DNA from 3 places in the Pseudodesulfovibrio sp. lm2024 genome. Region 1 is predicted to be linked to each of the others. Evidence: predicted binding sites of a transcription regulator. Region 1 holds the regulator's gene; each other region holds the start of a gene.

Region 1 (10,401 bases):
CTGCCGCCAGACCGATCTGTTGGTGGCCGCCGCCGAGACGGGCAGGGTGGTCAACGTCAAGAAGGGGCAGTTCCTGGCCCCCTGGGACATGAGGAATGTGGTCGACAAGCTCCGCGCGGCGGGCAACGACCAGGTCTGGCTGACCGAGCGCGGTTCCACCTACGGCTACAACAACCTGGTGGTGGACATGCGCTCCATCCCGCAGATGCGGGCCTTCGGCGTCCCGGTGATCATGGACGCCACCCATTCGGTGCAGCTGCCCGGCGGGCTGGGCGGCGCTTCGGGCGGGCAGCGCGAATACGTCCCGGTGCTGGCCTCGGCCGCTGTGGCCGCTGGCGCGGACGGCGTGTTCATGGAGGTCCATCCGGACCCGGACAAGGCGCTGTGCGACGGCCCCAATTCCCTGCCCCTGGCCGAGGTCGAAACCCTGCTGAAGAGGCTGTTGGCCCTGTGGGAGATCAACCGTGGCTGACGCGACCGCCCTGGCGCGGAATATCAAATTGCTGGTGCTCGACGTGGACGGCGTGCTCACCGACGGCGGGCTGTATTACGGTGACGACGGTATCCTGATGAAGCGGTTCAGCGTGCAGGACGGCCTCGGCATCAAGCTGGCCCAGGCCGTGGGCCTGGAGATCGGGGTCATCACCGGCTTGGACCAGAAGCCGGTGGAGAAGCGCGTCAGCGAGTTGGGCATCAAGCACTACTACGCGGGCCGTCACCGCAAGCTCCCCCTGTTCGAGAAGATGTGCGAAGATGTCGGGGTCGCCCCGGAAGAGGCCGCCTACATGGGCGACGACTGGATCGACCTGGCCGTCATGGGCCGGGCCGGACTGGCCCTGTGCGTGCCCAACGCGGTGCCCGAGGTGATCGAGGCCGCAGACTGGATGTCCACCCGCCATGGCGGGCAGGGCGCGGTTCGCGAGGCCATTTCGTTCATCCTCGAGGCTCGTGGGCTCAAGGAACAGGCCCTGAGCCGTTGGGTGGACTAGATGAGAGGGCGCCCGGCTCTGGTTCTGTTCGTCATTTTCGCCTTGGGGCTGCTTCTCGGTCTGGGCGTCAACGCGCTCTTTTTCTCCGACCCCATCCTGGAGGACCAGGATACCGCCGAGCAGGCGCCCGTCTCCCGCAAGGACATGTTCGCCGACGCCGACGTCTCGGCCGAGGACATCGAACTGGTCCAGGGCAAGGAGGGCAGCATGAACTGGAAGCTGCTGGCCAAGAGCGCCAAGTACAACCAGGAGCTCGGCATCATCGCCGTGGATTTTCCCCAGCTGACCGCCTACTTCGGCGACGACCGCCAGGAGGTCTATGTCCAGGCCGACCGGGGCGAGGTGGATCAGGCGAACGACAACCTGTCGTTGTACGACGGGGTCAGCGGCCGGTTCGGCGACATGGCCCTGGACGCACAGTACCTTGATTATGTCGGCGCAATAGGTAAGGTATATCTCAAAGGCGGCGTCACCGTACGCCGTCCGGACATGACCGTCCAGGCCAAGGCCCTGGAGATCGACCTGGTCACGAGACAGATGGTGGCCGCCGGTGGCGTGGAAGCGCTGCTGGCCCCCGAAGGGCTGGGAAGGAGTCCTTTGAATGAAAACAAGGAATAAGACGTTGCTGAAAACGGTTCGCCTGACGGGAATGCTGCTGATGCTGGCCCTGCTGCTGGTTCCGGCCCGGGCCATGGCCCAGGACTGGGGCGAAGTACGCGAGGCCACGGTCAACCTGAACGTGCGCAAGGCGCCCAGGCCCGGGGCCGAGCACGTGGTCACCCTGACCAAGGGGCAGCGGGTGCGGACCGACTTCCCCCAGAACGGCTGGCTGGCCGTTTTCGAGCTGGGCGAGAAGGACCGCGACCAGGCCAAGGCCGTGGGTTACGCCAACGCCAAGTACCTCAAGGTTGTCAAGGTCGAGAAGGCCGAGCACGCTCCCGCGCCTGTGCCCGCACCGGCCCCCAAGAAGGATTCCGGCGAGGGTGAGGTCAAGGCCCCGGTGGCAGCGGTACCGCCCGCGCCCATCCCGGTGGGCGTGGACCCGAGCCGTCTGCCGGTGAAGATCACCTCCGACCGCATGACCTATGACGAGACCGGCAAGGTCATCTCCTTCGTGGGCCACGTGGTCGCCATCCACGGCGAGTTGACCTTGTGGGCCGACAGGCTTTCGGCCTATCTCGCATCCAGCACGGACAAGAAATTCTCCGCCGACAGCGTAGACCGCATCGTGGCCGAGGGCAACGTGCGGGCCAAGAAGGGGACCACCGAGGGGACCTGCGGCCTGCTGACCTACATGGTGGGTCCGCAGCTGCTCAAGATGGAGCGCGATCCCAAGCTCCAGGACGGCCCCAACTCCCTGACCGGCGAGGTCATCAACTTCCACATCAAGGACGACCGGTCCGAGGTCATCGGCGGCAAGCAGCGCGTCAAGGCGGTGTTCATGACCCCCGGCAACCTGAAGGTGCAATAGATGGCCGAGGGTCTTCGCGCTACCAATTTGTCCAAGCGGTACGGCCAGAAAGAGGTCGTACACGGTATCAACATCAAGCTCGACGCCCGCGAGGTGGTCGGCCTGCTCGGCCCCAACGGCGCGGGCAAGACGACCACGTTCTACATGCTTGTGGGCATCGTCCAGCCCAATACCGGGGTGGTTTCCCTGGGCGGCCAGGTGCTCACGGACAAGCCCCTGCACGAGCGGGCCCGCCTGGGGGTGAGCTACCTGCCCCAGGAAAGTTCCATCTTCAAGAAGCTGACCGTGCGCCAGAACCTGGAGATCATCCTGGAGCAGACCTCCATGACCTCGCGGCAGCAACGGGCCAGGGCGGACGAACTCATGGAGATGTTCACCATCACCAAGCTGGCGGACCAGGCGTCCATGTTCCTGTCCGGCGGCGAGCGACGCAGGCTGGAGATCGCCCGGGCGCTCATCCTCGACCCGCAGTTCATCCTCCTGGACGAACCGTTCGCGGGTATCGATCCCATCGCGGTTATCGATATCCAGGAGATCATCTCCGTGCTCAAGTCCATGGACATCGGCATCCTCATCTCGGACCACAATGTCCGGGAGACGCTCAATATCTGCGACCGGGCCTACCTGGTCTACGAGGGGACGGTCATCCTGGAAGGGGCCCCGTCCGAGATAGTCAAATCCAGTCGCGCCCGGCAGATCTACCTGGGCGAGGATTTCCGGCTTTAATCCCTGTTCCCGTCTTTTTTTCCTCTTTCCCGATTTACACCGTACCCAAAGGTTGGTACACTTTTTTCATATCATTATATGCACGCAGAATTATCAATAGATACAGGGTGTTAACACAATTGTGTTGCATCCTTTAATTCACTGTGGCATAATTGAATCGGAAAAAATGTCAGGTGGCCGAAAAAAAATTTCTGTATCCGGCAACCGATAAACACAACCTCAAGCAGGCAGTGAATCATGGGATTGGAACTTCGGCAACAGCTCAAGCTCTCACAGCAACTGGTCATGACGCCCCAGTTGCAGCAGGCCATCAAGCTGCTGCAATTGTCGCGGCTTGAACTGCTGGAGACGGTGCAGCAGGAATTGTTGGAGAATCCTTTCCTCGATGAGACCGAGACCGATACCGAGGTCCCGGACAAGGCGGAAGTCCTGACCGAATCCCAGGCCGAAGAGGAACTGGTCCGCAACGCAGACTGGGAGAACTACCTGGGCGAGTTTTCCTCCACTTCCAAGCAGGCTTTGTCCCGCGACATGGAGATGCCCGAAGAGGGCATGTCCTTCGAGGCCCGCCTGGCTTCCAAGCCTTCGCTGGAAGGGCACCTGAACTGGCAGATGCGCCTGTCCAACTTCACCGAGCACGAACTGGCCATCGGCGACGTCATCCTCGGCAATCTCGACGCCAACGGCTACCTGCAGGCCACCCTGGAAGAGCTGGCCGCCATGGTTCAGGCCTCCGAGGAGGAGATCGAGTCCGTCCTGCACCGTATCCAGCACCTGGACCCGGTCGGCGTGGGCGCCCGCACCCCGCAGGAATGTCTGCTGGTCCAGATGGAGGTCCTCGGGTACGACGATCCTATCCTGGTCTCCCTGGTCACCGATCACCTGGAGGATCTGGAGAAGAACCGCTACAAGCCCCTGGCGCGCAAGTTCAAGATCACCATGGATGAGCTCAAGTCGTATCTCGACCTGATGCAGACGCTCGATCCCATGCCCGGCGCCAATTTCTCCAGCACCGAGCCGCACTACGTCAGCCCGGACGTGTTCGTCTACAAGTACGGCGAAGACTTCGTCATCATCCTCAACGAGGACGGCATGCCGAGGCTGCAGATGAACACGTTCTACATGGATTCCATGAAGGGCGCGGCCGACAAGGAGAAGGAATATTTTCAGGAAAAGATGCGTTCCGCCGCATGGTTGATGAAAAGTCTGTACCAGCGGCAGCGAACCTTGTATAAAGTAGTTGAGAGCATTGTCGGCTTCCAACGGGCATTCTTCGAGGAGGGCGTGACAAAGCTCAAACCCCTCATCCTCAAGGAGGTGGCGGAAGACATCGAGATGCACGAATCCACCGTGAGCCGGATTACGACCAACAAGTATGTTTCGACGCCTCACGGCATATTCGAGCTGAAGTTCTTCTTCAACTCGGCCCTGGACCTGAACGACGGGTCCCAGGTGGGTTCGGAGAGCGTCAAGGCGCTCATCAAGCAAATGATCGCAGACGAAGACACGAAGAAACCGCTCAGCGACGAGAGAATCGGCGAGATCCTCCAGGAGAAGCTGGAAGTGAACATCGCCCGGCGTACAGTCGCCAAATACCGCTCGGCCATGGGCATTCCTTCGTCTTCAAAACGAAAGCAGTACTTCTAAAGTCTGCTTGAAGCACTCTCAACCAGGAGGCAGCGTATGAACATCAGCTTCACTTTCAAGAACTTCGAGCCTTCCGATCACCTCAAGGGTTACGCGGAAAAGCGTTTTGAAAAGGTAGCGAAATACGTTTCCGATGCGGAGGCCGATCTCCAGGTCAACCTGCTGGTCGACAAGTTCCGTCACAAGGCGGACGTGATCCTGAACTCGGATCGCATACATATCTCGGCCTATGAAGATTCGGAGGACATGTACTCCACCATCGACATGGTCCTGGACAAGCTGGAAGCCCAGCTGCGCAAGATGCGCGAAAAGATGAAGAACCGCCCCAGACAGGCGCGTCCCAATAAAATGGTGCAGATGAACTACCTGTCCTACGAGGACATCGCTCCCGGTTCAGCGCCCACCATCGTCGGCACCGACGCATACGAGCCCAAGCCCATGTCCGTGGACGAGGCCGCCATGCAGCTGGATGCCCGTGACAACGAATTCCTGGTCTTCCTCAACGCGGAGACTGACGGCGTCAACGTGATATACAAGAGAAAGAACGGCGATTACGGCCTCATCGACCCCGGAAACTAAGCATGAAACTCAGTGATTACCTGGCGAAGGAACTGATCCTTCCCGAACTCGAGTCCGAGACCAAGTCGGACGTATTGAATGAACTCGTCGCCCCCCTGGGCGTACAATATCCAGAGATGGACACGGACCATGCGGTCCGTGTCCTTCTCGATCGTGAACGGCTCGGCTCCACCGGCATCGGGGACGGCATCGCCATCCCCCACGGCAAGCTCGAGGACCTGGAAAAGGTCATCGTGGTCGTGGGCCGCAGCCGCAAAGGCGTGGAGTTCGAGGCGCTGGACCACAGCCCGTGCACCATCTTTTTTCTGGTGCTCGCCCCGGAACAGGTGGCGGGCATGCACCTGCGCGTCCTGGCCCAGATTTCCCGTCTCCTCAAGGACGAGGAATTCCGCAAGGCGTTCCTGTCGGCCGATGACCTCGAGGGTCTCTGGACCCTGCTCAAAAGCGTGTAACCGAATGGACGAATTCCGTTGACCTCGACCAACCCTTTCCCGGTGGTGATCGTCACCGGACTCTCCGGCTCGGGCAAGAGCACCGCGCTCAAGGTCTTCGAAGACCTCGGATTCTTCTGCATCGACGGGCTCCCGTCCGAGATGTCGGCCAAGCTGGCCGACCTCATCCTCTCCTTCGACACCAAATACCGCGGCCTGGCACTGGGCATGGACCTGCGCCAGTTCGAGTTCGTGGACGGCTGGAGCAAGGCCCAGGAGGGATTCGCCCAACTCGGCATCACTCCGCAGGTCCTGTTTCTCGAGGCCAAGATGGCGGAGCTGGTCCGGCGCTACGCCACCACCCGCCGTCCGCATCCGCTGGAGAGCCGCAACCTCGGCCTGGAGCAGGCCTTGGAGATGGAAAAGAAGCTCCTGGAGCCGGTGCGCCTCGGGGCGGTCCTGGTCCTGGACACCACGGATTATTCCATCCACGACCTGCGCCGGGTCATCCAGACCAAGTGGTCGTCCCTGGAAGACGTGAGCATGGGCATGCGGGTGCACATCATCACCTTCGGCTTCAAGTACGGCGTGCCGTCCGAGGCCGACCTGGTCTTTGACCTCCGTTTTCTGCCCAACCCCTATTTCGACAAGTCCCTGCGCCCCATGTCCGGCCTGGACAAGGCGGTGGCCGACTATGTCCTGGGCAATCCCACGGGCCAAGGGTTCATCAAACGGTTTCATGACTTTCTGCTCTATATTTTACCGCTTTACGCAGACGAAGGGCGCTACAGGATCACCCTGGCCCTTGGTTGTACCGGCGGCCGCCATCGTTCGGTTTCCGTGGCCGAGTCGGTACTGGCAACCCTGAAGGAAAAAGGGTATGCTGCCTCGATCGAACATCGACACATGGAACTCGGTTAGACATGGCTGCAAAGACTGACAAAAAGGACGGCGTGATCGGCGTGGTGCTGGTCACCCACGGGACCTTCGGGGAGACCCTGCTCCAGGCCGCGGAAACGGTCATGGGCCCGCAGGAAAACTGCCTGGCCGTGGGCGTGGACGTGAACAGAGGGGTGGACGAAACCCTGGAAGGTGTGCGCAAGGCCATCCATTCCCTGGAGCAGGGCAAGGGCGTCCTGGCTCTGACCGACCTGTTCGGCGGTTCCCCCACAACCATGTCCCTCTCCCTCATGAAGTCGGAAAATCTTGAAGTCATCACCGGCGTCAACCTCCCCATGGTCGTGGCGGCCCTCCAGGCCCGGTCCATGGCGCTGCCCGAACTGGCCGACAAGGTCATGAACGCGGGCCAGCAGGGGATCAAGGTTGCCGGGGCGATGCTGCGCAAAAAAGCAAAGAAATAGGTATGATGCCGTGACTCTCGTTCGTATCGACAACCGCTTGATTCACGGCCAGATCATCGAGACGTGGCTGCCGTACACCGGGGCCAAGAACGTTGTGGTGGCCAACGACGAACTGGCCCACGACATCCTCCAGCAGGAGATCATGTCCCTGGCCATTCCCCAGGCCGTGAAGAGCTCGTTTGTCACCGTGGAAGAGGTCTCGGCGACCGTGTCCAGGCTCTTCTCCGTACCCGGCGAGCACGACTCCATCATCCTCTTTTCCAGTTGCGCCGACGCCCGCCGCGCCTTTGACTCCGGGTTCGATTTCCACGTCCTGAACATCGGCAACGTCCATTACAGCCCGGGCAAGCGCCAGGTCTCCCCGAGCGTGGCCCTGTCCGACGAGGATGAGACCTGCCTGCGCCACCTGAACCGCAAGGGCGTGGAGCTGGACTTCCGGTGCGTGCCCAATGACCCCGTGCAGGTGAGGTTCTAGGTTATGGTCGTTCAGCACACCTACGCCTGGTTCGCCATGGTCGCTTTTTTTTTGCCCTCTTTTCCCAGTTCCGCTCGTCCCTGAGCATCGGCCTGCTTGAACGCCCCCTGGTGGTCGGCTTCTTCTGGGGCGCGGCCACCGGCGAGTATACCACCAGCCTGTACATCGCCATTTTCTTCGAACTTTTCTGGCTCGACCTCATCCCGGCCGGGACCTATATCCCGCCCCAGCTCACGGCGGCCACCTTCGCGGCCCTGACCCTGACCACCTGGTTCGGCCTGGACCAACCGTCGCGGATCATGTTCGTGCTCTTCGCCAGCATGCCGCTGGCCTGGATCGGCACAAAGGTCGAAGGATGGCTGCGCGAACGGGAACAGGGGAGCTACAACGCGCTACTCAACTGGGCCCGCAATCCCGACTCCAAACACCTGCCCGGGGCGCTCATCCTGCGCTCCATGGCCCGGGGGCTGGTCATGAGTTGGGCTTCCTTCCTGGTCGCCGTGCTCATCCTCAAGCAGGGGTTCGAACTCGTCTTTTCCGCGCATCCAACCATTTTCTCGAACCTGGGCGTCACCTGGGCACACCTCTGGGTGGCCGCCTCCCTCGGCGGCCTCATGGCCCTTCGCCTTAAGCGGGCCTACGCCGTTCTGGCGGTCGGCGTCGTCCTCTTCGCCATGTACCGTTTCCTGCCTACCCTGTAGAAGCCGTTTTCGCCCGGTGCGGGCCGACATCCCACGTGGCCGCGCGGACAGGGAAGGGGGCTTGGGATCATCTTCACATTGTCGCGAACGGCCGTGCCGCGCTCGACGCGCCTCCGCCCGGGGCGAATCGGCTTGGCTGCAATCGCAGGAACCCTTGGGAAACGCGGCTTGTGGCGGTTTGATGGCGATCCGGCTACGGGCGATATTCTTTTCATCCTTTTCTCGTTCGGACTGCGCTTTTAGCTTGGCAGCGGATATGCTTTGTGATATCTGTCACATTCTGTTTTCGATGCTTAATTTCCTTATACAGGATAATTCAATTAGGAGGACTTGATATGGCTATTTTGGTTGTTGGACACAAGAATCCCGATACCGACACCGTCGCTTCTGCGATCGGTGCCGCCGACCTGTACAGCAAACGTGGTATGGAGGCCAAGGCCGTGACCCAGGGCGAGATCGCTCCGGAGACCGCCTTCGTACTCGAGAAGTTCGGCTTTGCCGCTCCCGAGATCGTCACCGACGCCACCGACAAGCAGATCATCCTGGTCGACCACACCGACATTTCCCAGACCATCGACAATCTGGACAAGGGCGAGCTCCTTGCCGTCGTCGACCACCACAAGCTGGGTGACATCACCACCGCCGGTCCGCTGGAAATGTGGGTCTGGCCCGTGGGCTGTTCCGCCACCGTGCTGAAGTCCATGTACGACTTCTACAACGTCGAGATCCCGGCCAACATCGCCGGCATCCTGCTGTGCGCCATCCTGAGCGACACCGTCATGTTCAAGTCCGTGACCTGCACCGACGCCGACAAGGCCGCCGTCGAAGCCCTGGCCAAGATCGCCGGCGTGAGCGACGTCATGGCTCTGGGCATGGAGATGTTCAAGGTCAAGTCCGCCGTTGACGGCGCTCCGGCCAGCGAACTGGTCTTCCGCGACTACAAGGACTTCGACATGTCCGGCAACAAGGTCGGCATCGGCCAGCTGGAAGTCGTGGACCTGTCCATGCTCGACGCCCACAAGGACGCCCTGCAGGCTGAGATCGAGAAGGTCAAGGCCGACGGCCGTCACTCCGTCTTCCTGCTCCTGACCGACATCATGAAGGAAGGCTCCGAGATGCTCATCGCCTCCGACGATCCTTCCGTCGTCGAGAAGGCCTTCGGCATCGCCACCAAGGGCGAGCCGGTCTGGCTGGACGGCGTCATGAGCCGCAAGAAGCAGGTCGCCCCCAACTTCATCAAGGCCTTCGAAGGCTAAGCTGTAACAGCTGATTTAGTGCGCAAAGTCGGGCCCGCCAGCGTTGTGCTGGCGGGCCTTTGCTTTGCCTTTTCGATCAATGTTGAATGACACGACAGATTGGACTCGGTTTTTTCGTCTCTCAACCCTCCTGCCCGCTTTCCTTGTTTTGCGTTTTGAATTCCGTAGTCTTGGCCAAAGAAGTGTAAAATTTACCAACGACAACAGCGTTATTGTGTAAGCCCTGCCGACAATTTGATTAGTTCGAGTCAATCAATGTATTGAAATACATAGGGGTTGTATTTGGCACATGCCTTGCTTTGTGAATACGTTGTCAAATGACATTTGGTCCTGGTCACTCTTACCCAAAGGCGACCCCTATGAAAAAAATTTTATTATCACTTGTCATCTGCATGTTGTTGATTCCCAACATGGCCAACGCCAGCGTTTTTACCTTTGATGATGACTCCCAACTCTCGGCATGGTCCCCCGACCGAACCGCTCCCGACGAGTTCAAGACTACTCCGGACGGCCGTCTCGCCATCGGAATCGCGCCTCCCGTACCCAGCCAGGAATTTTATCAGACCAAAGGTCAAAAGACAGTCATCGATACGCCCGCAATAGGGAAAATGATCATCGGCGACCTGTTCGTTGACGCCGGCTGGCATGATATGCGTGCAGGCATATGGGGAACCTCGAGCGGCGGCGGTGCGACCGGGTGGCCGATCATCAGTTGGCACAATCTGACCGACAGCTACGGATTCCATGTATGGGACCTGAATCATT
Region 2 (10,401 bases), 650 kb from region 1:
CAACATCCGCTCCCACCTGCTCGAGACCGCCATCGAAATGGAATCCAAGCGCGGTTTCCAGGGCAAGGCCAAGCTCGTGGTCCAGGGTCTGGTCGGCGTCTGGCTGATCCTCGCCCTGGCCTTCCATCTGGCCGAGGTCGGCATCATCGGCCTGTCGGTCATCGTCATCCTGACCGCCTTCAACGGCTTCATCGACGAACACCAGCTCGGCCCGGCCTTTGAGGAGGCCCTGCCCTTCACCGCCCTGCTCGTGGTCTTCTTCGCCATCGTCGGCGTCATCCACGACCAGCACCTGTTCGCCCCGGTCATGCACTTCGTGCTCGCACTGGAGGGCCAGACCCAGCTCGCCGCCTACTACGCGGCCAACGGGGTGCTTTCCATGATCTCGGACAACGTGTTCGTGGCCACGGTGTACATCTCCGAGACCAAGATGCACTTCGAGCAGCTCCTGGCCACCGTGCCGGGCGTAACCGACGCCGTGGGCCTCATGGACAAGTTGACCGACCCGCTCCTGGTGCGCGCCGACGTCATCGCCTCCCTGCCCGCCGGCATCCAGGACCAGGTCTCCAAGATGATGACCCACTTCGACCACCTGGCCGTGGCCATCAACACCGGCACCAACATCCCGTCCGTGGCCACGCCCAACGGACAGGCCGCCTTCCTGTTCCTGCTGACCTCGGCGCTGGCCCCGGTCATCCGCCTGTCCTACGGCCGCATGGTCGTCCTGGCCCTGCCCTACACCATCACCATGTCCATCACCGGCCTGGCGGCCACCTACTTCTTCTCCTGGTAGCCGCCGACCCGACGACAATACGAAAGGCCCCGCGCTGTTTGCGCGGGGCCTTTCTTTTTCCTCTTCCCGAAGACGCGAACGTCGGTCCGATTGGCCGGACTCCACCTGACAGGGACCGCCTGAAAAAAAGCGCACCCGCCACCATGGTGGCGAGTGCGCCGGGGTCGTCCTTTTTTTCGGACACGGCAGACCGTTCGGGCTGAAACGCCCGGCACGGCGTGAACGTTAGGCGTCCAGCTTGGGCGAGTTGTCCAGATGCTCCTTGCACAGCCAGACGATGGACTGGCTCTCGGTATCGAAGTGGGGGCTGACGCCGCGAGTCGCGCCGCAGACCGCGCAGCGGTACTCGTTCTCGCACTTCGGGTAGCACTCGATGGAATTGAGCATCTGGTTGAAACGGCTGATGATCGGGAACATCGGATGGTCCGCGTGCCGTTTGCGGTCCTTGCTGTTCAACTTGCCGTTGTCGTTTACCTTGACGGTAATCATCCGGGAACGGTTGATCAGGCCTTCCTTCTTGTTCATGACCACTTTGGTGGGTTCTTCCCAGCGGCAGATGATCCGCTTCCGTTCCTGGTCAAAACGCATGGACATGGCATCCTCCTTGGCGCGGCCTTCCTTCCCTCTCAGGCCGCGTGGGTTAGGATTCACCCCTCGTGTACGGGTCCGGCGGAATACGCCCGGCCGGACCTTCTTAAATCACGTAATCAACTGCCTTGCGGCCCGAGGCCACCTTCTTCACGAAGGCGACGCAGGCCTGATGTTCAGGGTGATCCTGATAGTGGTTCAGGGCATCCACGTCGTCGTGCTCGGAGCACAGAATCACATGGCACTCGGGGTCCGCGGCCACGATGTCCGCGCTGACCTCGATGTGCAGAAGTCCCTCGATGCGCCCCTTGAGCGCCTCCAGGATCTCCTTCATCTTCGCGCCGTTCTCCTTTGCCGTCTGGCCTTCGGCCTCATCCTTCAAAGTCCACATGACGATGTGTCTGACCACTGGAACTCTCCTTGAAATGTAACAATTCAGACTGTATAGACAAAACGGCGTGCGATAGACACTTGTTTACACAAATCAGGATAATCACAGTTTACCATTTTGTCACCCCAATTCTCGGAAATATATCATTCCCTTGACCGTTTTTCCGGGAGATGGTGACGCTGCCCGGAGTGCGCCGCCTTGACTTCGCGAGGCAAAGGTCCAACCTTTGCATACGTCTCGGCAACGCCATTTTGCTGGATTTTCCTTATGCACGAGAAATGCCAAAAGAGCCAACATGCGTAAAATACTCTATCTGATCCTGCTGCTTTCCTGCCTGAGCATCCTGCCCGCCAGGCCGGTGCTCGGCGCGGTCGAGAAACCCAAGAAAAGCGTCCTCTGCCTGAACTCCTACCACCACGGCTACCAGTGGTCCGACGCCATCATGCGCGGCATCCGTTCTGTCCTGGAGAACAGCAAATACAAGATCGACCTCCAGATCGAATACATGGACGCCAAGCGGTACAACTACGAGGACGTCACCAGCATGCTCCTGTGGTTGTACAGGGAGAAGTTCAATAACGAAAAGTTCGACCTGATCATGACCTCGGACAACGACGCCTACTCCTTCGCCACCCAGTACCGGGACATCCTCTTTCCGGGCGTCCCTCTGGTGTACTGCGGCGTGAACTTCCTGAACACCGACGACACGGATTCGGACAACGCCACCGGCGTCATCGAGAACTTCGACCTGTCCAAGACCCTGGACGTGGCTCTGCGCCTGCATCCGGGCAAGCGGCGCATCGCCGTGGTCGGCGACTCCTCCACAGCGGGGGCGGCCATCAAGCGCCAGGTCCAGAACCAGCTGGCGCGCTACAAGACGCCGCTGGACGCCGAGTACTGGACCGACATGTCCCTCAAGAACGTGCTCGACCGGGTGGCCAATCTGCCCGACGACACCTTTCTCTTCTTCATCCCCTACTACCAGGTCATCGACGGCCGTTTCCTGACCGCCGAGGAGGCCATGCAGGCCATCTACGACCGGTCCCCGGTGCCCATCTACACGGCCTGGGAATTCCTGGCGGGCAACGGCGCGGTGGGCGGCAACATGCTCTCCGGCTATCTCCATGGCCAGCGGGCCGCCGAGATCGCCCTCGAGATCCTGGACGGCAAAAGTCCGGACGCCATCCCCGTGTTCCGCGAGACCACCGGCCAGTACATCTTCGACTACAAGGTCATGCAGCGCCTCCACCTGAACATGGACCTGCTGCCCAAGGGAAGCCAGATCATCAACGCGCCCAAGGCGTTCTACGAGCTCTCCAAGGAAGTCTTCTGGACGATCATGGTCAGCTTCGTCCTGCTGGTCATGGTCCTCATCTTCCTGACCGTGACCATGCTCGAACGGCGCAAGGTGGAACGCAAGATCAAGGACCAGCTCGCCTTCCAGGAGACACTCATGGACACGGTCCCGCAGTTGGTGTCCTGGCAGGACGCGGAAGGACACTATCTCGGCACCAACCGGGCGTTCGCCGAGTTCTTCGGGCTGGGTGAGGGAGAAAGCATGGCCAACAGGACGACACAGGACGTCATCCAGGACCTGGACTACGCGTCCTGGGCCTCGGGCGCGGACAAGTCCGTCATCCGCATGGGCCAGGCCTTCCGCAAGGAGCGGCGCAAGCTGGCCGACGCGGAGGGCAACCCGGCCTGGATCGAGGTCACCAAGGTGCCCATCAACGACCGCTCGGGCCAGATCGTGGGCGTGCTCTCCATGGCCGACAACATCACCACCGAGCTGAACCTGGAAAAGCAGCTGCTGCAATCCCAGAAGATGGAGGCCATCGGCACGCTGGCCGGCGGTATCGCCCATGATTTCAATAATATCCTGACCAGCATCATCAACTCCACGGAACTGGCCGTGGGCGACCTCGACCCGGAATCCATGACCACCAGGGACCTGGAGCGGGTGCTCAAGGCGGCCCGGCGCGGCGGCCGGGTGGTCAAGCAGATCCTGGCCTTCAGCCGCCCCTCCACCGAGGGATTCCGGCCCACGGACGTGGGCGCGGTCATCACCGAGGCCATCGGGCTGCTGGAATCGTCCATGCCCCGCAAGATCGAGGTCCGCTCCAGCATCAAGGAGAACCTGTCCTGCGTGCACGCGGACCCGACCCAAATCCACCAGGTGGTCATGAACCTGTGCACCAACGCCTTCCACGCCCTGCGCCGCACGGGCGGGACCATCGAGGTCCGCCTGGACCAGTCCGAAATCTCGGGCGAGGACGCGGAGATTCTCGGCCTGTATCCGGGCGAGTACGTCCGCCTCGTGGTCGAGGACAACGGGCCGGGCATCCCCCAGAACATCGTGGACAAGATATTCGACCCGTTCTTCACCACCAAGGACAAGACCGAGGGCACCGGGCTGGGACTGGCTGTCGTCCACGGCATCGTGCGCAGCCACAAGGGCGGCCTGCTGGTGGGCCCGCGCGAGGGCGGCGGCACGACCTTCTCCATCTATCTGCCCAAGGGCGACGAGGGACTGTGCAGCGATGTGGCCCTGGCCGGGGTGCCCCATAACCTGGGCGCGCATATCCTCTTTGTGGAGGACGACACCGACCAGCTCCAGACCACCCCGCGCCTGCTCGAGACCATGGGCTATGTGGTCGAGGGACAGGAGAGCCCGCTGTCGGCCCTGCGCCGGGTCAACGACATGCCCGACGAATTCGACCTGGTCATCACCGACTACGACATGCCCGGCATGAGCGGGACCCAGCTGGCCCGGCGGCTTGCGGTCATCAAGCCGGAGCTGCCCGTGATCCTCATTTCCGGGCGTGAAGACGCGGTATCCGCGGCCTCGGACTTGCCGAATATCCGACTCGTGGTTATCAAGCCCTATGACAAACAGGATTTGTCCCGCGCCATCAGCACGGTGCTGAGCGAAGAAAAACAAGGGGAGTGACGTGGCGGAGATACTGATCATAGATGACGACCTCGATGTCTGCGAGACCATGGAGAGCCTGATCACCAGGCTGACCCATGAGTGCGTCTCCGCCCACACCCTGGACTCCGGGCTGCGGACGATGCGCAAGAAGGCCTTCGACGTGATCTTTCTCGACGTCCGGCTACCCGACGGCAACGGGCTGGACATCCTGCCCGACATCATGGCCCTGCCCGACCCGCCGGAGGTCATCATCCTGACCGGCAAGGGCGACCCGGACGGCGCGGAGCTGGCCATCCGCGGCGGGGTCTGGGACTACCTGCTCAAGCCGTCCAGCATCCGCGAGATATCCCTGACCCTGGGCCGGGCGCTCAAGTACCACGAGGAAAAGCGCGGCCGCGACGGCGACCGGAACCTGGAGCTGAACGGCGTGGTCGGGGAGAGCCCGATCATCAAGGTCAGCTTCAATCTCCTGTCCCAGGCGGCCCGGTCCGAGACCAACGTGCTCATCACCGGCGAAACCGGCACGGGCAAGGAGCTGTTCGCCTCCACCATCCACGCCAACTCCAAGCGCAAGTCCGGCAACTTCGTGGTCGTGGACTGCGCCGGGCTGACCGAATCCCTGCTGGAGTCCACCCTGTACGGCCACCGCAAGGGGGCCTTCACCGGGGCCCAGAGCGACCGCATCGGGCTGGTCAAGCTGGCCGACGGCGGCACCCTGTTCCTGGACGAGGTGGGCGAAATGCCCCTGTCCATGCAAAAAGCGTTTCTGCGCGTCCTGCAGGAGCGCACCTTCCGCCCGGTGGGCGACACCCGCGAGCAGACCAGCGACTTCCGCCTGGTGGCGGCCACCAACCGGGACCTGGACGAGATGGTCGAAAAAGGAACATTCCGGTCCGACTTGCTGTACCGTCTCAAGACAATGCACATCCACCTGCCGCCCCTCAGGGAGCGGCCCGAGGACATCAAGTCCCTGTGCACCTACCGGGTCAGCCAGCTCTGCCGCCAGTACAGCATGCCGCCCAAGTCCTTCGGCTCGGACTTCAACCCCGCACTGGAGAGCTACGACTGGCCCGGCAACGTGCGCGAGCTGTTCAACATCCTGGAGCGGGCCGTGGTCACCTCGGGCAACGAGAAGACCCTGTACGCCATGCACCTGCCGCGCGAGCTGCGCATCCAGATCGCCAAGGCCCAGATCGAGCGCATGACCAACGCCGTCCCCGAGGAGGAACCGTCCGCCCCCTACACCGAGCCTGTCCGAAAAATCGGACAGGACATCTTCGAGGACATTTTCGAACAGGAACTGCCCACCCTGCGGGACTTCAAGAGCACGGCCGAGAAGGTCTACCTGGGCGAACTGATCCGCCAGTGCGACGGCGACCTGTCCCGCATCCTTGAGGTCTCCAAGCTCTCCCGCTCCCACTTCTACGGCCTGCTCAAGAAGTACGGCCTGTCCCTCTAGGAGATTCCATGGCCGACTTCGATTCCTATTGCGCCTTCTGCGCCGCGCGCGACAAGGATGACGTGGACCGCGTCTATCATGACACCCGGTACGGCTTCCCGGTCACGGACGACACCGAACTCTTCGCCCTGCTGGTCCTGGAGATCAACCAGGCCGGGCTGAGCTGGCGGACGATCCTCAACAAGGAGCCCAACTTCCGCAAGGCCTACGACGGATTCGACATCCCCACCGTGGCCGCCTACGGGGACTCGGACCGGGCCCGGCTTTTGGCCGACGCGGGCATTATCCGAAACAAGCTCAAGGTCAACGCGGCCATCCACAACGCGAACGCCATCCTTGACCTGCAGCGGGAGCACGGCTCGTTCAAGGATTGGCTGGACGCCCATCATCCCCTGGACAAGGCGGAATGGGTCAAGCTCTTCAAGAAGCGCTTCAAGTTCGTGGGCGGCGAGATCGTCGGCGAGTTCCTCATGAGTTCCGGCTACCTGAAAGGAGCGCACGAGGACTCCTGCCCGGTCCATAAAAAGGTACTCGCGGCCGGTCCGGCCTGGGCCAGGGGCACCGCGCGATGACCGGCGAATAGCCCCGTATTCCGGCAAGTCCCGGCCTGTCTATTTTTTCGGACAGGCCGTTTTTCTTGTCCGTTTTCGTCCCATTCGGGCACAAAGGTCCATGGTTCGGGACTTTATAATGTCCGCCGCTTCCGTTCCGTCCTATTTTTCAGACTGCCCTATACCCTGAACCGCCCTCTTCAACCTGCTCCCCACTCCAACTCTCCGAAATTTCTGTTGATTTAAAAATTCACAAAGTTGGCACGGAAGTTGAGTAGGGACCGTGTCATCAAATGAACGGGTCCGCTCGGCGGACGCCAAGAAATTCAGACGACCCACCAATAGGAGAAGAATCGAATGTCCAAGATGAAAACGATGGATGGCAACACCGCCGCCGCATGGGTGGCCTATGCCATGAGTGAAACCGCCGCCATCTACCCCATCACGCCCTCGTCCACCATGGGCGAGATCGCCGATGAATGGGCCGCTCAAGGCCGAAAGAATATTTTCGGGCAGACCCTTGAGGTCCGCCAGCTGCAGTCCGAGGCCGGCGCTGCGGGTGCCGTGCACGGCGCCCTGGCCGGCGGCGCGCTGACCACGACCTTCACCGCCTCCCAGGGCCTGCTCCTGATGATCCCGAACATGTACAAGATCGCGGGCGAACTGCTGCCCTGCGTGTTCCACGTGTCGGCCCGCGCTCTCGCGGCCCACGCCCTGTCCATCTTCGGCGACCACCAGGACGTCATGGCCTGCCGCCAGACCGGCTTCGCCATGCTCGCCGCCGCTTCCGTCCAGGAGGTCATGGACCTCTCCCTGGTGGCCCACCTGTCCACCATCGAGGCCAGCGTGCCCTTCGTCTCCTTCTTCGACGGTTTCCGGACCTCCCACGAGATCCAGAAGATCGAGACCATCGACTACGACGACATGAAGCCCCTGCTGAACATGGACAAGGTGGCCGCCTTCCGCAAGCGCTCCATGAACCCGGAACACCCGGACGTTCGCGGCACCGCCCAGAACCCGGACATCTACTTCCAGGGCCGTGAGGCTTCCAACTCCCACTACGACGCCATTCCGGCCATCGTCGAGGAGTACATGAACAAGGTCTCCGCCCTGACCGGCCGCAACTACAAGCCGTTCGACTACGTGGGCGCCGCCGACGCCGAGCGCGTGATCATCTCCATGGGCTCCTCCTGCGAGACCATCGAGGAAGTGGTCAACCGCATGGTCGCCGAAGGCGAGAAGGTCGGCCTGATCAAGGTCCGCCTGTACCGCCCGTTCTCGGCCAAGCATTTCCTGGCCGTTCTGCCCGATACCGCCAAGTACGTGTCCGTGCTCGACCGCACCAAAGAGCCGGGCGCCCTGGGCGATCCCCTGTACCAGGACATCAGCACCGTGTTCCTGGAGCAGGGCAACGGCCCCGTCCTCACCGCCGGCCGCTACGGCCTGGGCTCCAAGGAGTTCACGCCGGCCATGGCCAAGGCGGTGTTCGACAACATGGCGGCGGACGCCCCCAAGACCCACTTCACCGTGGGTATCGAGGACGACGTCACCAATGCCTCCCTCGTCACGACCGGGACCCTGGACACCACCCCTGAAGGCACCGTCCAGTGCAAGTTCTGGGGTCTCGGTTCCGACGGCACGGTCGGCGCGAACAAGCAGGCCATCAAGATCATCGGCGACAACACCGACATGTACGCGCAGGGCTACTTCGCCTACGACTCCAAGAAGTCCGGCGGCATCACCATCTCCCACCTGCGCTTCGGCGAAAAGCCCATCCAGTCCACCTACCTGGTCACCGCGGCCGACTACGTGGCCTGCCACAACCCGAGCTACGTGCACCTGTACGACGTGCTCGACGGCATCAAGGACGGCGGCACCTTCGTGCTGAACTGCGCATGGACCGCCGACCAGATGGACAAGGAACTGCCCGCCGCCATGCGCCGGACCATCGCCGAGAAGAAGCTCAAGTTCTACACCGTCGACGCGGTCAAGATCGCCGGCGAAGTGGGCCTGGGCGGCCGCATCAACATGGTCATGCAGACCGCCTTCTTCAAGCTGGCCGACGTCATCCCGTTCGACCAGGCCGTGGCCCTGCTCAAGGGCGGCATCGAGGCCGCCTACGGCAAGAAGGGTCCGAAGATCGTCGAGATGAACTGCGCCGCCGTGGACAAGGCCTCCGACGCCATCGTCGAGATTCCGGTCCCGGCCGCCTGGGCGACCCTGGCCGACGACGCCAAGGCCGACGTGGACGAACCCGATTACGTCAAGAGCATCATGCGCCCGGTCCTGGCCCAGAAGGGCGACGACCTGCCGGTCTCCGTCTTCTCCGAGGACGGCACCATGCCGCTGTCCACCTCCAAGTACGAAAAACGCGGCGTGGCCATCAAGGTCCCCGAGTGGCTCATCGACAACTGCATCCAGTGCAACCAGTGCGCCTTCGTCTGTCCGCACTCCGCCCTGCGCCCGGTCCTGGTGACCGAGGACGAGATGAAGGACGCCCCGGCCTCCTTCGCCGTCCAGGACGCCAAGGGCAAGGACGTCAAGGGCCTGAAGTACCGCATGCAGGTCAACACCATGGACTGCCTGGGCTGCGGCAACTGCGCCGACATCTGCCCGGCCAAGGAAAAGGCCTTGGTCATGGAGCCCATCGCCACCCAGACCGACGCCCAGGTGCCCAACTTCGACTTCTCCGAGACCGTGTCCTACAAGGACGCCTTCAAGCGTGATTCCGTCAAGGGTTCCCAGTTCAAGCAGTCGCTCATGGAGTTCTCCGGCGCCTGCGCGGGCTGCGGCGAGACCCCGTACGTCAAGGTGCTGACCCAGCTGTTCGGCGAACGCATGATCGTCGCCAACGCCACGGGTTGCTCCTCCATCTGGGGCGCTTCGGCTCCCTCCACTCCCTACTGCACCAACCACGACGGCTTCGGCCCTGCGTGGGGCAACTCCCTGTTCGAGGACGCGGCCGAGTTCGGCTTCGGCATCGAGATGGGCGTGAACAACCGCCGCAAGACCCTGATCGCCAAGTGCGAAGAGGCCCTGTGCGGCGCTTCCGGCGACGTCAAGGCCGCCCTGGAAGGCTGGCTGGCCGCCAAGGACGACGCCGAGGCTTCCGCCGAGGCGGGCGCGACCCTGAAGGCCGCTCTCAACGGCGCCACCGACGAGAATCTGAAGGCCATCGCGGCCGACGCCGACCTGTTCACCAAGAAGTCCGTCTGGATCTTCGGCGGTGACGGCTGGGCCTACGACATCGGTTACGGCGGCGTGGACCACGTGCTGGCCTCCGGCAAGGACGTGAACATCCTGGTCATGGACACCGAGGTGTACTCCAACACCGGCGGACAGTCCTCCAAGGCCACCCCGCTCGGCTCCATCGCCAAGTTCGCCGCCGCGGGCAAGGGCACCGGCAAGAAGGACCTGGGCCGCATGGCCATGACCTACGGCTACGTCTACGTCGCTTCCGTCGCCATGGGCGCGGACAAGCAGCAGATGCTCAAGGCCTTCAAGGAGGCCGAGGCCTACAAGGGACCCTCGCTGATCATCTGCTACGCCCCGTGCATCAACCAGGGCATCAAGAAGGGCATGGGCAAAACCCAGCTCGAGCAGAAGCTGGCCGTGGCCTCCGGCTACTGGCCCCTGTACCGCTTCAACCCCGAACTCGCCGAACAGGGCAAGAACCCGTTCACCCTG
Region 3 (10,401 bases), 1.5 Mb from region 1:
CCGCCGTACCAGCGCTTGCCCGGATAGCCTTCGGCGTATTTGTGGGTCATGACCGAGCCCTGGGCCTGGCGCACGGCGGTGGAGACGAAGTTTTCGCTGGCGATGAGCTCCAGCTTGGAGACCTGGCGTTCGATCTCGTCGGCAATGGCGGAGGCGACCGCCGGGTCCTGGATAAACAGCTCTTCCATGGTGATATCCTCGTGAAGTAAAATGTGGATGCGAATGGCTTCCCAGCCCAAGCGAGGCGGCTGGCGATCCTCGCGCCACAATCAACGGTCACGGCTTTTTCACCGCTCCCGGCAGGCGCTCCCGCCGTGCCCCGTGCACTGGAGATCCGTCCTTATATCAATACGGAACACTCGTTCAAGCTGTCCCGGTTGTGCCATGGGGAGGAGGAAGAATGCCTCTGGACTCCCCTTCAAAACTTTTTATCGCCGCTTCGCGGGGTGCGGCGCTAACCCTTACGCCCGCCCCTTGTATCCGGCATGTGGACGATAAGGCAAGAAGCTTTGCCCCATTAATCCGAATTTACTTCCCTGCCCGCCCCTCGCGAAGCGACCCGAAAAGTTTGGGAGGGTGAGGGGGGAGGCAAACAAAAAAGGGCCGCTTGAGCGGCCCTTTTATTTGCTGATCGTCGCTTACCCGGTGAAGCGTTTGAACAGGACACAGGCGTTGGTGCCGCCGAATCCGAAGGAGTTGGACAGGGCGTATTCGGCCTGAATCTCCCTCGGCCCGTCGGCGCAGACGTCGAGGTCGCATTCGGGGTCGGGTGTTTCGCGGTTCATGGTGCCGGGGATAATGCCCTCGGCCAGGGTCTTGACGGCGAAGACCGCCTCGACGCCGCCCGCCGCGCCGAGCAGGTGTCCCATCTGGGACTTGTTGGCGCAGATCTTGATGTTGTAGGCGTGGTCGCCGAAGACTTTCTTGATGGCCCGGGTCTCGCAGAGGTCGTTCAGGTAGGTGGAGGTGCCGTGGGCGTTGATGTGGTCGATCTCGGAAGGATCGACCTTGGCCTCGCGGATGGCGGCGGACATGGCGTAGGCCATGCCAGCGCCGTCTTCGGGCGGCGCGGTCATGTGGAAGGCGTCGCCGGACGCGCCGTAGCCGACCACTTCGGCCAGGATGTTGGCGCCGCGCGCCCGGGCGTGCTCCAGGCTTTCCAGGAGCAGCAGGCCGCAGCCTTCGCCCATGATGAAGCCGGTACGATCCTTGTCGAACGGCCGGGAGGCCAGCTCGGGCTCGTCGTTGCGCACGGACAACGCCTTCATGGCGTTGAACCCGGCCACGGCCAGGGGCGAGATGGTGGATTCGGACCCGCCGCAGATCATGGCGTCCACACGGCCCATGGCGATGTCGGTGTAGGCCGTGCCGATGCCGTGGGTGCCCGAGGCGCAGGCCGTGGTGGTGCAGATGTTGGGACCCATGGCGCCGGTCTCGATGGAGACCTGGCCCGCGGCCATGTTGGCGATGAGAATGGGGATGAAGAAGGGCGAGACCTTTTTGGGCCCGCGATGGAGCAGCTTCTCGTGGCAATCCTCAATGGTCTGGATGCCGCCCAGTCCGACGCCGATGATGGTACCGACCCGGGGCCGCTCGTCTTCGGGAATGGTCCAGCCGGCGGTCTTGAAGAGCATGCTGGCGGCGGCCACCGCGTACTGGGTGAACGTCTCCATACGGCGCACTTCCTTCTTGCCGATGAACTCGGTCGGATCGAAATCCTTGACCTCGCCGGCGATGGTCGTGGCATAGTCCGTGGTGTCGAACTTCGTGATCTGGCCGATGCCGGATTTTCCGGCCAGGAGGTTCTGCCAGCTGGTCTCGACGTCGTTGCCAAGCGGCGTGACGGCGGCAACACTGGTAACAACTACCCTGTTCATAATACCTGCCCGTTGATGTGTCTGGGTTGGGAGAATGAAAAGGAGCGTCCTACACCACCGAGGTGCGTAAGACGCTCACAATATATGTACTTTTACTCGGTCAAGCTTAGATGGCCTTCTCGATGTGCGAGATGGCGTCGCCGACCTTGAGGATCTTCTGAGCTTCTTCGTCATCGATTTCCAGGTCGAATTCCTCTTCCATGGCCATGATCAGCTCGGTCAGGTCCAGGGAGTCGGCGCCCAGATCTTCGACAAAAGCGGCGGTCTCGACGACTTCGTCTTCGGACACACCCAGCTGATCCACGATGATCTCTTTCACTTTCGCTGCTACGTCGGACATAGTTTCCTCCACTACACAAATGAGTTTTTTGCTAGATTACATGTACATGCCGCCATTCACGCCCAGCACCTGGCCGGTGATGTAACCGGCTCCGGGGCCGGCCAGGAAGGAGACGGCGGCTGCGATATCCCCGGACTGCCCGAGGGTTTTTAATGGAATTTGTTCGAGCATGGCCTCGACCACCTTTTCCGGCAGCTCGGCGGTCATGTCGGTCTCGATGAAACCGGGGGCCACGGCGTTGACCGTGATGTTGCGACCGGCCAGCTCGCGGGCGGCGGACTTGGTCAGGCCGATGAGGCCGGCCTTGGCCGCACAGTAGTTGGCCTGACCCGCATTGCCCATCTGGCCGACCACGGAGGTGATGTTGATGATCCGTCCCGAGCGCTGTTTGCCCATGATCTTGGACGCTTCCTTGAGGAAGACGAAGCAGCCGGTGAGGTTGATGTGGAGGACCTTGTCCCAGTCCTCGTCCTTCATGCGCATCATCAGCCCGTCGCGGGTGATGCCCGCATTGTTGACCAGGACCTGGAGATCGACCTTGCCCTTGATCTCGTCCTTGAAGAACGCGGCGATGGCGTCCCGGTCGGCGGAGTCGAGCTGGAAGGCGCGGGCCTTGCCGCCCGCCTTTTCGATGGACGCGACCACCTCGTCGGCGGCCTCGGGACGGCTGACGTAGGTCAGGAAAACCTCGAAACCGTCGGCGGCCAACTGCTCGGCCACGGTGCGGCCGATGCCTCGGGAACCGCCCGTAACCAGGGCGACTTTGGGAAGATCGCTCATCAGGTACCCTCTTGTCGTTCTCTTGTGGTCAGGACCCCATATCCCAATTGCTTACGGACTGCAAATTGGCACCGGGATCGTAACCAAAAAGTTTATTCCCCATTTGCCTGCAAAAAGCAAACAAACAGCCGTTTTAAATTCTAGAACCGGATCAGGGCCGAGCCCCAGGTGAACCCGCCGCCGAAGGCCGGGATGAGGACCAGGTCGCCGGGCTTGATGAACCCGGTGTGCACGGCCTCGGTCAGGGCCACGGGGATGGCGGCCGCGGAGGTGTTGCCGTACTTGTGGATATTGGAGAAGACGCGTTCCTCGGGGATGTCGAAGCGGCGTCCCACGGCGTCGATGATGCGGTAGTTGGCCTGGTGCGGCAGGAGCACGTCCACGTCGTCCTTCTTCAGCCCGTTGCGCTCCAGGATGGCCTCGGAGATCTCGGTCATGTTGCGCACGGCGTGCTTGAAGACCTCGCGGCCCTGGAACTCGACGAAATATTCAGGGCCCACGGCTTCGCCCAGCTTGTAGGAATAGGCCGACCCGCCGCCGTTGACCGTGAGCAGGTCGCCCAGCGAACCGTCGGCCGCGAGCATGACGTCCAGGACCTCGGGCCCCTCGCCGGGCTGTCCGGCGGTCAGGACCGCCGCGCCCGAGGCGTCGCCGAACAGGACGCAGGTGGCCCGGTCCTCCCAGTTCATGCGCCGGGTAATGACCTCGCTGGCGACCACCAGGACCTTGGAATCCGGCTCCAGGCAGATCTGCCCGCGCGCGGTCTGCAGGGCGTAGAGGAAGCCGGAACAGGCCGCCTGCACATCCATGCACATCTGACCGGTGATGCCGAACCGCTCCTGCAGCCGGCAGGCGGCGGACGGGATCACGGAATCCGGCGTGAAGGTGGCGCAGATGATATGGGTCAGCTCGGACGGCTCGATGCCCGCCTCTTCCAGGGCCTGCATCGAGGCCTCGAGGGCCAGGTCGGAAGCGGCCTGATCCTCGGCGGCGAGGTGCCTTTCCTTGATCCCGGTGCGGGTGGTGATCCACTCGTCAGAGGTATCGACGATTTTTTCGAGATCGGCGTTGGTCAGGACCTTTTCAGGGGCGTAAAGGCCAAAGCCGCGAAGGATGAAATGAGTCATGGATTGGGTGTTTATGACAATGGTACGACGCGGTCAAGCTGCGCAAGATTTTTCACATCCCGTAGGGATGCGCACTGCGTCAGGCCGCGTCCCTGTCGGGCTTGGCGGCCAGCCCCTTGTGGGCGGCCACGCCTTCGGCCAGGTGGCCGTAGGCATTGTTGCGCACGCTGGTGGCGGCCATGCGGATGCAGTTGGTCATGGCCAGCTCGTTGGACTTGCCGTGGGCCACGATGACGATGTCGCGCAGGCCGAGCAGCGGCGCTCCGCCGTATTCGGCGTAGTCCACGATCTTCTTGAACCGCTTGAACGCGCCGAAAGACAGCAGCGTGCCGAGCATGGACAGCCAGCTGGACTTGAGCTCGTCCTTGAGGATGCGGCTCAGGGAGCGGGCCAGCCCTTCGGAAAGCTTCAGGGCCACGTTGCCGACAAAGCCGTCGCAGACCACGATATCCACCTCGCCGGTGAAGATGTCGCGTCCCTCGACGTTGCCGATGAACCTGAGCTGCGACCGCTTGAGCAGGTCGAAGGCCTCGCGCACGGCGGCGTTGCCCTTGCCCTCCTCCTCGCCGATGGACAGGATGCCCACGGACGGGTCCTTCACGCCCAGGACGTGCCGGGCCAGGACCTCGGCCATGAGGCCGAACTGGAGCAGATGCTGCGGCTTGGAGTCCACGTTGGCGCCCACGTCGATGAGCACCACCGGGTTCTTCTCGGTGGGCAGAATGCCGGCCAGGGCCGGACGCTGCACGCCGGGGATGCGCCCCAGGACGAACATGCCGCAGGCAACGGTCGCGCCGGAGTTTCCGGCCGAGACCACGCCGTTGGCCTTGCCTTCCTTGACCAGGCGGCAGGCCACCTGGATGGAAGAGTCCTTCTTGCGCCGCAGGGCGTCGGCGGGCTTGTCGTCCATTTCGACCACCTGGGAGCAGTGGACCACTTCGATGTCCAGCCCATTGGTGTCGAGCTTGGCGAGCTCGGCGCGCACCTTCTGCTCGTCGCCGACGAGCACGATGGCGATGCCTTCACGCGCGGCGCTGACCGCGCCGGGCACGACGACGCCGGGGCCGAAATCGCCCCCCATGGCATCCACGGCTATGCGTGGAATCCGAGTCTCTTCGGTCTTAGGCATTTTCGCCGTCAATGACCTGGCGTCCCTTGTAGGAGCCGCAGACAGAGCAGGCGCGGTGGGGCAGAGTGGGCTCGCCGCACTCGCAGTAAATGACGTTCGGAGCGGCAACCTTGTCGTGGGAACGGCGCATGCCCTTACGGGACTTGGACGTTTTCTTCTTGGGGACAGCCATGATATATACCTCGTATTGATTTGTTCTCAGCCATTTGCCACGGAGCCGGACTCCGGGCAAGGGGCGTTACTTTATCTTCAAGTCGCGGAAAACCGCAAGCCTTTCGTCGCCCTCTTCCGGCTGGCAGGTGCACTTGCCGGTATTGAGGTTGGCGCCGCAGCCGGGGCAGATCCCCTCGCATCCATCCGAGCACAGGGGCTTGAACGGCAGCGACAGGGCGAATTCCTCCCACAGGAGGGAGCCCATGTCGAGCTGCAACTGGCCGTTGTCCACGCGCATGCGCGGCTCGCCCTCGGCGTCTTCGCCGTCGGGCAGCTGCTCATAGGCGTCGAACGCCGCGTCGATCTCGAAAGGATACGGCTCGGCGCAGCGGTCGCAGACCAGCAGGACCGAACCCTTGAGGGTGCCGCGGATCAGCGCCCCGTCCTCGGACTGGGGCATGACCGTGTACTCGGCCACCAGGTCGCGGTCCGGACGGATGGACAGCTTGAATTCGCGCCACGCCTCGCGCCAGAAGTTCTGGTCGTCGAAGGTGAAGCCTCGGCCCTCTGCGGCAATGTCGCTTATAGTCAGCCAGAATTCAACCATGGTCTTCTCCGTTTTTTTCCCGGTCCTTTCCATACCGGCAGGGCCCGGCCCCACGGCCGGACAACCGGTGCTTCCTATATGGTAATAAAATCCCCTGTCAAGAAAAAAACCCTTGCCATTTGTTGCCGGGCTCGGTAAGGATTCTCTCCCGCCGCCTGGACAAGCTACCATTTTCCAGCGGCCCATTACGAGCGAAAACAAATTATTTCCTTAGAATACATTAGGAGGTCGCAATGTCCCAGGTTTGCGATATTTGTGGAAAGGGTCCCCAGAGCGGCAACAACGTGAGCCACTCCCACATCAAGACCAAGCGTCGCTTCATGCCCAACCTGCAGAAGGTCCGCCACCAGCTGGAGTCCGGACAGGTTGTCAGCATCAAGGCCTGCACCCGCTGCATCCGCAATGGTGCCGTGGTCAAGCCCGTGGCCAACCAGAAGCCCGAAGCCTAACCGCCGCAACACATTTCGTTTGCGAAAAGTTGCCGCCGAATCCTCGGCGGCAACTTTTTTGCGTCCTGTGAACGGCGGCCCATGCCGCCCCGCCGCCTCCGGTCACCGCGCGCCTCGGCGCGCATCCCCCACCCTGCTTCTTCACCCATTGTGCAGGTTCCTGCCCGTCCCGGGCGCAACCCCTTGCACGTTTGCACTTTTCCAGCTTGACCACTCACCATATAAGTCGCTGTAATTCCATACCAAAAACTTTGGCACGGTCCCTGCTTTCTTTAGGCAAACACGCTCTGGAGGCTTCATGGATTATCTGACCACATACGCGAACTGGTGTACCGGCCCGGGATTCGGGCACGGCCCGATGTTCGGCGGCGGGTTCGGCACCATGGGCATGGGGTTCGGCTTTCCCGTCGGGGGGATCGTCCAGCTCCTCATCCTGGGCATGATCATATACTTCACGGTGCGCCTGATCCGGAAACCCGCCACACATTCCGGTCCCGGCACGCCGGTGGATGTCCTCAAACGCCGATACGCGGCCGGTGAACTCGACCGGGAGACGTATCGCGCCATGAAGGATGAGCTCCGCAACAGCTAATGGACATACACACCTCCCCAAGCAAAGGCCCCCGCCGGACTCTCCTTCCGGCGGGGGCCTCCTCGTGCCTTGGATGCGATGAAACCTACAGTTCGACCGCCCGCTTGATCCGGGCCAGGGTCTGCTCCTTGCCGAGCACGACCATGGTCTCGAACAACCCCGGAGACTGGGTCTTGCCGGTGATGGCCACGCGGATGGGCTGGGCGATAACCTTGAACTTGATGTCCTTGTCCTCGATGAATTGCTTGTGCACGTCCTCCAGGGCGGACTCGGTGAACTCGGAAAGACCCTCCATGCGCTCGGCGATCTCGGCGAGCAGCGGCTTGGTCTCCCCGGTCAAAAACTTCTTCACCGCGCTCTCGTCGTAGGGCAGGAACGCGGCGTCCACGATGAACGGGCGGGCCTGCTCCAGCATGTCGATCACGGACTTGGCCCGGGGCTGCAACAGGGGCGCGATCTTCGCGAACCGCTCGCGGCTCACGGACTTGGCCTCCTCCTCGCCCACCTCGCGGGCCAGGAAGTCGCAGAGCATCCCGGCCAAGCGGTCCGGGTCGGCCTTCTGCATGTACTGGCCGTTGACCCACTCGAACTTGGTCAGGTCGAAAACCGACGGCGAGTTGCCCAAGCCGTCCGTGGTGAACAGCTCGACCATCTCGTCCATGGTGAACAGCTCCTGGTCGCCGTGGGACCAGCCCAGCCGGGCCAGGTAGTTGGTCACGGCCTCGGGCAGGTAGCCCATCTTCTCGTACTCCATGACCGACAGCGCGCCGTGGCGCTTGGAAAGCTTCTTCTTGTCCGGGCCCAGGATCATGGGCACGTGGCCGAACTCCGGCACGTCCCAGCCCATGGCCCGGTAGATCAGGATCTGGCGCGGGGTGTTGTTCACGTGGTCGTCGCCGCGCAGCACGTGGTTCACGCCCATGTCGTGGTCGTCCACCACCACGGCCAGGTTGTATGTCGGCGTGCCGTCCGAGCGGCGCAGGATCATGTCGTCCATCTCGGTGTTCTCCACCGAGATGAATCCCTTGACCATGTCCTTGTACCCGGTGGCGCCCTCCTGCGGGGCCTTCAGCCGGACCACGCCCGAGGTCAGCCCCTTGTCGCGGCAGGTGCCGTCGTACTTGGGCTTGCGGCCTTCCTTCATGGCCTTCTCGCGCATGGCGTCCACGTCCTCCTTGCTACAGTCGCAATAGTAGGCGTGGCCCGAGGCGATGAGCTGGTCGATGACCTCGTTGTGCCGGTCCGCACGCTCGGACTGGAACACGATCTCGCCGTCGTGCTCAAGCCCCAGCCAGCGCATGGAGTCGATGATGGCGTCGGTCGCCTCCTGGGTGGACCGCTCACGGTCCGTGTCCTCGATGCGCAGGCGGAACTCGCCGCCCATTGAGCGGGCCAGCAGCCAGGAAAACAACGCGGTGCGCGCACCGCCGATATGCAGGAACCCGGTGGGGCTCGGCGCGAAACGGGAAACGATCTTGGTCATGTGAATGCCTCCGGCGGCCAGGGAACCTTTTGAAAAAGGTTCCCTGGACCCTCCAAAACTTTTTAGCGCCGCTTCGCGGATGGTGCGAACGCGGCGGGTGTTTCTAGTATGTAATATGTCGATCCGATGCCTCTCGGCCCACCCACTCCCCTTCGCGAAGCGACCCAAATAGTTTAGGAGGGAGAGAGGGGATGGGGGTCCGGGGGAAGGGGGGAGAGGGAACCCTTTTCTGAAAGGGTTCCCTCTCCCCCCTTCCCCCGGCCGCCGGAGGCATCATCACCGCTATACGGCTTCGACGCCCTTCACTTGGGGGAGTTCCTTGAGGATAATCCGTTCGATGCCGTTTTTCAGGGTCATCTGGGACATGGGGCATCCTTTGCAGGCCCCGGTCAGGCGGACCTTGACGATGCCGGAGTCGGTGACTTCGACCAATTCCACGTCGCCGCCGTCGCCCTGGAGCATGGGACGGACCTTGTCCAGCACGGCTTCCACTTTATCTCGCATGACAAAACCTCCGTGAATTCGGGTTCGGTCGGAACATCTACGGCCTGGCGCGCCGGTTGTCAAACCCGGCGCGCGGGCCGGCGGGTTTATCGGGATTCGGGGGCCCTGTCGAGCGGCCCGGCTATTGGTCGAGGAGGATGGCGAAGGCCTCGTCGAGTTCCTCGTCCAGGTCCTCGACCATCTCGTCCATCAGCTCCGCGGTGAAGTTCATGGAGGCCCAGACCTCGGGGCACGGGGGCTGGACAAAGAACTCGCCGCTGGAGCCGACGCCCAGGCCGGTGGCGATGGTCTCGGCGCAGTGCACCAGGAGCGGCTCGGCCTCCTTGTGGCCCTTCTTGGGCTGGTGATGTTCCAGCACGGCGGAGACCAGGATATAGGGGAAATTCCACTTGCGCAGGAGCATGCCGCCCAGGGTGGCGTGGTCGAACCCGAGCAGTTCCTTTTCCTCGACGAACAGGACCGCGTCCTTGGCCCGGGCGTGGGCGTGCACGGCCGTGGCCCGCTCCGGCTCCACCTGGAGCAGGATGAGCTGGCCGATGTCGTGCAGCAGACCGGACACGAAAGCGCGTTCCGGGTCGCCCTGGCCGGTGATGCGGCACAACCGCCGGGCGATGAGGCCGCAGCAGATGGAGTGCTTCCAGAACTGCTCCATGTTGATGACTTCGGCGGGCACGTCCTTGAACAGGGACATGACCGAGGTGCCCACGGCCAGGGTGGACAGCTGGTTCACGCCGACCACGGTGACGGCCCGCGAGATGGTGTCGATCTGCATGGGCAGGGAATAGAAGGCGGAGTTGACCATGCGCAGGAGAAAGGCGGTCAGACCGGGGTCCTGGCTGATGATCTCGGCCAGGTCGTCGGCCGAAGTGGACCGGGAGCTGATGGCCTGCTGCAACTCCAGGAAGACCTGGGGCAGGGCCGGAAGCTGGTGGTCGTGCCGCAGGATGTCCAGAGGGTCCAGGGCCTGGACCTCGGGCAGCGGAGACTCGGCCTTAAGCCGTTCGTACCGGTGCGGATTGGCGGTCATGTCCGCGGCCACGCGCTTGACCCCGAGACGGGCCAGCCGCTTCAGGGAGTCATCCGGTTTCTTTATGAACTTGAACCGCTTGTTGAGCAGTTTTTTTGCCGCTTCGAGGGTTTCGGGCGCGTACGCCTTGTCGGCCTTCACCCGGGCGCTTTCTTCAGCCATCTGTCGTTCCTTAGTGGTTATGGAAGCCAGCCGACTGCAACATAATAGAAAGCACGTAGGATATAAAGCCCTTTTTGCCGAAAGCCGGAAGCCTCGCCCCTTCTAGAGCAACTGGAAGTTGTATTGCAGCCGCAGCCGGACCTGGTAGCCGTCCCGGCCGCCCATGCTCTC

What was found. The regulator sigma-54, encoded in region 1, starts transcription at its own class of promoters, with help from an activator protein. The targets are predictions, from matches to a motif close to CTGGCACGGNNNNTGCTT.
Region 2: the regulator sigma-54 is predicted to act here: its motif matches at 6,973-6,990, upstream of nifJ (pyruvate:ferredoxin (flavodoxin) oxidoreductase).
Region 3: the regulator sigma-54 is predicted to act here: its motif matches at 6,714-6,731, upstream of ACR42D_RS16255 (SHOCT domain-containing protein).

What each region holds. Positions count from the first base shown of each region.
Region 1 covers NZ_CP195092.1:2,018,623-2,029,023, reverse strand. The annotation lists gene kdsA (3-deoxy-8-phosphooctulonate synthase) at 1-472, shown strand, start outside; gene ACR42D_RS09465 (KdsC family phosphatase) at 465-989, shown strand; gene lptC (LPS export ABC transporter periplasmic protein LptC) at 990-1,607, shown strand; gene ACR42D_RS09455 (LptA/OstA family protein) at 1,591-2,460, shown strand; gene lptB (LPS export ABC transporter ATP-binding protein) at 2,461-3,186, shown strand; gene rpoN (RNA polymerase factor sigma-54) at 3,424-4,833, shown strand; gene hpf (ribosome hibernation-promoting factor, HPF/YfiA family) at 4,870-5,412, shown strand; gene ACR42D_RS09435 (PTS sugar transporter subunit IIA) at 5,415-5,864, shown strand; gene rapZ (RNase adapter RapZ) at 5,883-6,764, shown strand; gene ACR42D_RS09425 (PTS sugar transporter subunit IIA) at 6,767-7,204, shown strand; gene ACR42D_RS09420 (PTS sugar transporter subunit IIB) at 7,215-7,679, shown strand; gene ACR42D_RS09415 (PTS sugar transporter subunit IIC) at 7,706-8,380, shown strand; gene ACR42D_RS09410 (manganese-dependent inorganic pyrophosphatase) at 8,716-9,636, shown strand; gene ACR42D_RS09405 (PEP-CTERM sorting domain-containing protein) at 9,996-10,401, shown strand, end outside.
Region 2 covers NZ_CP195092.1:2,667,746-2,678,146, forward strand. The annotation lists gene nhaB (sodium/proton antiporter NhaB) at 1-793, shown strand, start outside; gene ACR42D_RS12720 (hypothetical protein) at 1,019-1,387, opposite strand; gene ACR42D_RS12725 (Dabb family protein) at 1,488-1,790, opposite strand; gene ACR42D_RS12730 (ABC transporter substrate binding protein) at 2,068-4,722, shown strand; gene ACR42D_RS12735 (sigma-54-dependent transcriptional regulator) at 4,724-6,163, shown strand; gene ACR42D_RS12740 (DNA-3-methyladenine glycosylase I) at 6,172-6,735, shown strand; gene nifJ (pyruvate:ferredoxin (flavodoxin) oxidoreductase) at 7,072-10,401, shown strand, end outside.
Region 3 covers NZ_CP195092.1:3,481,013-3,491,413, forward strand. The annotation lists gene glyA (serine hydroxymethyltransferase) at 1-188, opposite strand, end outside; gene fabF (beta-ketoacyl-ACP synthase II) at 639-1,877, opposite strand; gene ACR42D_RS16220 (acyl carrier protein) at 1,984-2,217, opposite strand; gene fabG (3-oxoacyl-[acyl-carrier-protein] reductase) at 2,254-2,997, opposite strand; gene ACR42D_RS16230 (beta-ketoacyl-ACP synthase III) at 3,138-4,124, opposite strand; gene plsX (phosphate acyltransferase PlsX) at 4,204-5,253, opposite strand; gene rpmF (50S ribosomal protein L32) at 5,246-5,425, opposite strand; gene ACR42D_RS16245 (YceD family protein) at 5,492-6,013, opposite strand; gene rpmB (50S ribosomal protein L28) at 6,247-6,462, shown strand; gene ACR42D_RS16255 (SHOCT domain-containing protein) at 6,761-7,054, shown strand; gene gltX (glutamate--tRNA ligase) at 7,140-8,537, opposite strand; gene ACR42D_RS16265 (NifU family protein) at 8,820-9,041, opposite strand; gene ACR42D_RS16270 (HDOD domain-containing protein) at 9,163-10,230, opposite strand; gene ACR42D_RS16275 (OprD family outer membrane porin) at 10,333-10,401, opposite strand, start outside.